Regions from separate parts of the Lysinibacillus sp. NPDC093190 genome, predicted to be linked through region 2. Evidence: a T-box and tRNA genes for the amino acid it is inferred to sense, from the RefSeq annotation. Region 2 holds a T-box; the other regions hold tRNA genes.
The links. A T-box is a leader RNA that pairs with one kind of tRNA and senses whether it is charged. The one in region 2 lies ahead of argS (arginine--tRNA ligase), so its partner is inferred to be a tRNA-Arg.
Positions count from the first base shown of each region.

Region 1 (2,275 bases), on a different contig from region 2:
ATGCTGCCATTCCGATACAAATTGTTTGTACTTGTGGCTTGATAATTTGCATTGTGTCATAAATTGCCATACCAGCAGTAATAGATCCACCTGGTGAGTTAATGTAAAGAAAGATATCTTTTTCTGGATCTTCTGCTTGTAGGAATAGAAGTTGAGCAACAATTGAGTTAGCAACGTTGTCGTCAATTGCGCTTCCTAATAGGATAATACGGTCTTTAAGCAGTCGTGAATAGATGTCATACGCACGTTCACCACGACTTGTTTGTTCAATAACTGTAGGAATTAAATTCATGTTAAATCCTCCTTAAAAAACTAAATTCGAATACTTTTGCTGAAAATTTTCATTGTATTTCAGCTGTAACCTTATCATACACATTATAGTCAGGGAAGGTCAAATATTAACCCTGTTAAAGTGAAATAAATTAAATCAATTTCGCCTTGGCGTAATTGTAGCTGCCGCATCGCTTTCGAACAGACAAACGATTGTAGCTGCCGCATCGCTTTCGCACAGACAAACGATTGTAGCTGCCGCATCGCTTTCGAACAGACAAACGATTGTAGCAGTCGCATCGCTTTCGCACAGACAAACGATTGTAGCTGCCGCATCGCTTTCGCACAGACAAACGATTGTAGCAGTCGCATCGCTTTCACACAGACAAACCCATTGTAGCAGTTGCATCGCTTTCGCACAGACAAACGATTGTAGCAGTCGCTTCGCTTTCACACAGACAAACCATTGTAGCAGTCGCTTTGCTTTCGCACAGACAACCCATTGTAGATGCCGCTTTGCTTTCACTACAGAAAACATTTGCCGCTGCCGTATCGCTTTCGCTCAGATAAACAATGTTGGTCACGCAGGTGTTTTCACAGGATGTGAAGTTCTTAGCCTGAGTTCCTTTTTTTAGTAGGTGTTTTGACACTTACTGGATGAAGATAAAAAAAGTTTAAATGTTTTGCATTCTATAGTTGAATTATGGGCAATAGGTTTGTATAATTGGTAAGGTCACATAAGTTAAAGTACAGTACACTATTTTGTCAGGTATGCTTCAAATGAGGGTTATCTACATCATGCTTTTAGTAAAGCCAAGGGTGAGTACTTTTTTTTTGTGTTCAATTGCCCTCGTGGTGTAATGGATAACACGTAAGATTCCGGTTCTTGCACTGGGGGTTCGATTCCCTCCGAGGGCGCCATTTTACTGATTATTTGATATACTTTTAAAACTCAATTCTCCTAATAAGTAGTTTAGCAGCCTGCTTAGTGGGGAAAAGAGAGGGTAAATAATGGGAATGTTGCCTAATAGGCATTATTCCCGCATTTGTTCCTTTCAAACCTTCAAAAAGGCAACAACTCCAAATTATTTTTTAGTGAACATACCGTACGTGAAGACTAGTTATACTAGTCGAAAAAAAGAATCCTATCTGAGGGGATTCTTTTTTTTTTTGCAAAATATATCTAACTTTAGCACCGATTGTGAATGTATAAATATTCATAATTGGTGCTATTTTCTTTTTTTAATACCGTTTTATTCTAGATAAACCAAATGGAATAAATTTTTATGCGAAATGTTATTGTCTAAAAAGAATAATGTTACTATAATTGACCTAATAGTCTAATATTTCCGAATTGATAAAAATATTAATTGTATTTCGGGAAATAATTGAATTAGGGGGAGAGCTATGAAAAGAAGTTTATCTATGTTACTGGTAGTCGTAGCAGCATTTGTGCTAGTTCTAGCAGGGTGTGGCGCAAAGGACAAGACATCGTCCGGTAGCGTGCCATCCGAAGATGGAAATGGTAAGAAAGTTTATAAGGTAGGAACAGAAGCGACATTTGCACCATTCGAATCGCTTGACGATAAAGGAAATATTGTAGGATTAGATTTCGATATTTTGCAGGCGATTGCAGATGAAATGGGCTTTGAAGTAGAGTGGCAAAATATTGGCTGGGAGCCTGTCTTCCAAACTGTTAAAAATGGGGAAACAGATATCGGTGCAGCAGGGATCTCTATTAATAAAAAGCGTAAAGAAACGTTTGACTTTACAGAGCCATATTATGAATCTCAATTATTAATCGTTGTAAAAGAAGATTCCAAGATTAAATCATTAGCTGATTTAAAGGATAAAAAGATTTCAGTACAAATTAATGCTACAGGTCATGAAGCTGCGAAAAAGCTACAAGGTGATTCAAGTCCAAATATTATGGCGTTTGAAAATCAGCCGGTTGCTATCAAAGAAATGCTAAATGGCAACGTGGATGCTACGATTGGTGATAATG
Region 1 covers NZ_JBNNVG010000021.1:733-3,007, forward strand. The annotation lists gene clpP (ATP-dependent Clp endopeptidase proteolytic subunit ClpP) at 1-292, opposite strand, end outside; gene ACQKOF_RS16250 (hypothetical protein) at 382-651, opposite strand; tRNA gene ACQKOF_RS16255 (tRNA-Arg) at 1,117-1,191, shown strand; gene ACQKOF_RS16260 (basic amino acid ABC transporter substrate-binding protein) at 1,678-2,275, shown strand, end outside.
Region 1: it encodes a tRNA-Arg, which carries the amino acid that the T-box ahead of argS (arginine--tRNA ligase) is inferred to sense. The anticodon was not compared.

Region 2 (2,275 bases):
ATCATTTTTCAAATCATTAAAAATAACCGCTCCTACACCAACCTGACGTGCGACGTTCGCTTTATCCACTAGATTTGGATTTTTTTCCTCGATATTTCGCTTCGCAGTAGCAATCGCTTCTTTTAGTACATCCGCTAATAAAACGATCTTTCCTTTACGCGTCGACATTTTTTTACCGTCTTTTAGAATCATCCCAAAAGGCACATGCTGTAAGTCTTTTGCCCAATCGTATCCCATCTTCTCAATCACGTTAAATAGTTGTTTAAAATGAAGAGATTGTTCATGCCCTACAACATAAAATATTTTTTTAGGGCCATATTGTTGATTACGATAAATAGCAGCTGCTAAATCACGTGTAGCATAGAGCGTGGCACCGTCTGTTTTCGTAATTAAGCATGGTGGCATATTATCGATTTCAACAACAAAAGCACCATCAGATTGCACAAGCAGCTCTTTTTCTTTCAACTCTTTAACAACAGCAGCCATTTTGTCATTGTAGAACGCTTCCCCAGCGAATGAATCAAAGTTAATCCCGAGCAGTTGATAAATGGTCTTGAATTCTTCGAGTGATGCATCTCTAAACCATTGCCATAAAGCTAGCGCCTCTTCATCCCCGTCTTCTAATGCTTTAAATGCGCTACGTGCCTGTTCATTGAGTGTTTCATCCTGCTCCGCTTCTTCATGGAACTTTACATAAATTTTTAACAGTTCCTCTATTGGGGCAGCTTCAATCGTTTTTTGATATCCCCATTTTCGATAGGCAACAATTAACTTACCAAACTGTGTTCCCCAGTCACCTAAATGATTAATGCGGATTGCTTGATAGCCATTTTTCTCCGCAATATTGGCCAAAGCATTGCCGATCACTGTAGAACGTAAATGACCCATGGAAAAAGGCTTCGCTATATTAGGTGAGGAAAAATCCAACACTATATTCCCCTTCGATTCCTGTTGAGTTCCGTATAAATTTTTTTCTTTTACTATTTGGCTAAGCACTTGATGTGTAATCGTTGGCTGATCGTAAAATAAATTGACATACCCTCCTAATACTTGAACCTCTTGTATTAAATCACTGCTTAAATTGTTTTGAATTTCGATAGCGATTGTGTGGGGGGGTTTTCTAAATTTTTTTGCCAGCGTGAAGCACGGAAATGCCACATCCCCTAAGTCCATATTTTTCGGTTTTTCTAGTAATTTTTGAATGTCATTGACAGACAGCTCGTTATTTAATGCCACAGCGATTCTTTTCGCGATTTGTGTATTCATGTTCATTCTCCTCTCAATTTAAAATCAATTTCGCCTTGGCGTAATTGCGTCCGGATTTTGAATTGTGCCAGCACAATTCATTCCTTTGAAAATCCGTGACATCCGCCGGAGGCTTTATCTTCATTCGGTAGGTGTTTGTACATTCACTGAAAAGGGACCACATCTCCTTTTCATCTCGTACCAATAGAGGTAAGAGATTTCTACTGAATGAAGATAAAAAAAAGCCCCCATCTCTAAATATAGAGACGAGAGCATAGTAATCCCGTGGTACCACTCTAGTTGCCATATAATATGACCACTTTCCATTGTTAACGAGGTGACTCCCCGATATTCTCTACTTCTAATTCGAGAATCTTCTCCAAAGTGCGTTTCATTTATGGCTGCTGCATTAGGCTCACACCATCCCTAATTCGCTTTCCAGTAACTCCATAAACTACTCTCTTTTTCACTGAATTTAACTGTAATTTCAAAATATTCTACACGAGTCACCATTTTAAGTCAACAGTCTTTTCAGAATTATTAAGAAGTAAATTGTACATTAAAAATGTTCTGCTGAATAATTAACAATAACACTTTTTTCAGCCCTCCATACATTTCGCACCTTACTTTTCTTGAAGTCATAGTATGACAGTACGCTCTCTTTAGGCATTTCTAAAATACTATAACGTTTATTTTCATCAATTATACTAGATAAAAAATAAAATCCGTCTTTGTTTTCATCGAATTTAACGGAGCGAATTTTCGAATAAATACCAGCACTATCTAGTAAAGTCTTTACCTTTTTTGACTGGATATCTATTTCAACAACATGCGAAATAGGACTGTCTACGGCTTCATCATAGCTGATTATTACTGAGCTAGCATCTGGTGCCAATGATGCTCCACTTATAAATCTCTCAACATCGGCTATATGTTTCTTTTTTTGTCCTTCAATATCATAAATATCTAAACTGTATTTGGTCGGTTGTAATTTCGTTTGATTTTTATTAGCCTCGGTAAGTTTCTTCTG
Region 2 covers NZ_JBNNVG010000004.1:182,121-184,395, forward strand. The annotation lists gene argS (arginine--tRNA ligase) at 1-1,266, opposite strand, end outside; T-box leader at 1,505-1,724, opposite strand; gene ACQKOF_RS05550 (hypothetical protein) at 1,805-2,275, opposite strand, start outside.

Region 3 (2,275 bases), on a different contig from region 2:
GATGGGTATAGCTCATAACGATTCCTCCGTTTGAATTTGGTGTGGTAACTACGTTCTACACGAGGTCGTTATGGGCTTCCTTTATATTGACTTCTGGGTGTTGCACTTAATATTACAATCCGTCAAGTTTCCTTCTTTAGATGATATGATACATTTCTCCATAAAAAATCTTCTTGAAGATAAGTAATATTCGACTTTACAGAGTCATCTAAAAAAATATATATTAAGCTTTTTATTAAAAAAACATCACGAATATAAATCTCACTATTCATTTCTATTGAATTCTCTAACTTTAAAAGTTCTAAAGAATTGATGTTAGCTTGATTTTCAAGGTGTATTTCAATTGTAAGAAATCCCCCCTGATATCCACACGAGTATATTGAATTATTTTTCATTCAAATTCTTTACTTTAATTTTGGGAGTATTATATTCTGCAAATGTATATATCATTTCGTACTTTGTATACGTATCTGCTAAATACCTGTATTGCAGGTCGCAAATAATCGCTAAATCATAAATCAGCTCAATTTGAAATATTCTTGCTTGACCAAAATGTTGGTCAAGTTAATTTAACCCTTAAACTAAACCAATACTTTATCAAGTAGCATATCCCAGCTTAGTCTTTTACTTGACGTTGCTACTTCTGTGAAAAAAATAGATATTTTCTCATTGCACTCCCCCTCGTAAGTTGCGAGGAATGACTAAGTGCATAGGTTAAATGCAACAAAACACATTTTTTTTAAAGAGGTTTATCTGACACCACGGAATATGTTTGGCCAAACTTTTTTTGTTTTCATTTCAATGTTAAACATTAAACGAACCTTTCATCATATTCGAGTGGTGATGGAATCGGTATAAGAAAAAGGGATTCGATTTAGAACATAAACTAGCGTTTTTATGAACATTTTCTTATGTAGAAAATGTGTAGAAACTTTTCATTCTCCATCCTTTTCTAACTTATTCTCAAAAAGAAAAGCGCTTCAAATCCTTGATAATAAAGGATTTGAAGCGCTTTTCAATTGGTTCAAGCCTATTCTATCTGAACCTTGAGACGTCCCAGGAGGGATTCGAACCCCCGACCGACGGCTTAGAAGGCCGTTGCTCTATCCTGCTGAGCTACTGAGACATGATGTTATTCTTATGCAGTCCATATCAAGGACAATATTTATTATATGTTCTTTATATCATAATGTCAACATTAATTTAACTATGAAGGCAAGGTTTGCCTCAATATTAATATTATATGATTTCCTGTACCCCATTATGCCCTCCTAATCTCCACTTTTGCTAAAATAATGAAAAGCAATAAAACTGGAGGAATCAATATGTTTAAAGATTTAGTAGTCGTTGTAACTGGCGGTGCGCAAGGGATGGCAAAGGTATTGTACTTGCGTATGCACGAAATGGTTCCAATGTATTGCCGATGTAAATAAAGAATTAGGGCAGTAATTAGAAAAAGATTTACTTGTGCAAGGTTATTCTGTTCTTTTTGTTCAAACAGATGTTACGAAAGAACAGGGAATCGTTTCTTTAATGCAAAAAGCGGTTGATCATTTTGGTACTATCCATATTTTAATGAATAATGTGGGTAAATTTCAACATAAATCCCTTTATGACGTAACATTGGATGAATGGAACGATACGATTCAAACAAATTTAACTTCCTGACACAATTATGCCGTGGCATAATTAATCGCGTGTCTTTTTGTGTTCAAGGGAGGCTGCAAAAGTTATGCGAGCTATTGTCAATGGCGGCTCAATCGTTTCTATAGCCTCTACACGCGCTGAGATGTCTGAGCCCCATACAAGAAGCCTATGCAGCAACAAAAGGCGGTATCGTCGCAGTAACACATGCTTTAGCGCGTTCTTTAGGTGTCCAGATAATATTACGGTTAATTGTATTTCGCCTGGTTGGATTGAAACAGGTGATTATGAACAGCTCCTTGAGACTCCCACCCTTAAAGGGACAGGCACTAATCTAACAGTGGATGGTGGGATGACAAAGAAAATGATGTATGAAGAATAAGTCAAACTACTACTCAATCAACGAACAAAAGCAAACCAGATTCACTAAACTTTTTTGAATCTGGTTTCTACTTTTGGCGAATAAATTCTAGCCTGTTTACTCTTCGAATAATGAGCAATAGGTTGAATGCCTTGTATAGATTCCTTCACAAATGGAGCTAGTGTATTGCTTTCAATGTTAATATGAACTCGTTGTAGCTGCCATGGCATATGATCTATATCTATGCGAAATAGAGAACTCTTCCACTTT
Region 3 covers NZ_JBNNVG010000017.1:44-2,318, forward strand. The annotation lists tRNA gene ACQKOF_RS14205 (tRNA-Arg) at 1,053-1,126, opposite strand; gene ACQKOF_RS14210 (SDR family NAD(P)-dependent oxidoreductase) at 1,468-1,668, shown strand; gene ACQKOF_RS14215 (SDR family oxidoreductase) at 1,733-2,026, shown strand; gene ACQKOF_RS14220 (YqjF family protein) at 2,071-2,275, opposite strand, start outside.
Region 3: it encodes a tRNA-Arg, which carries the amino acid that the T-box ahead of argS (arginine--tRNA ligase) is inferred to sense. The anticodon was not compared.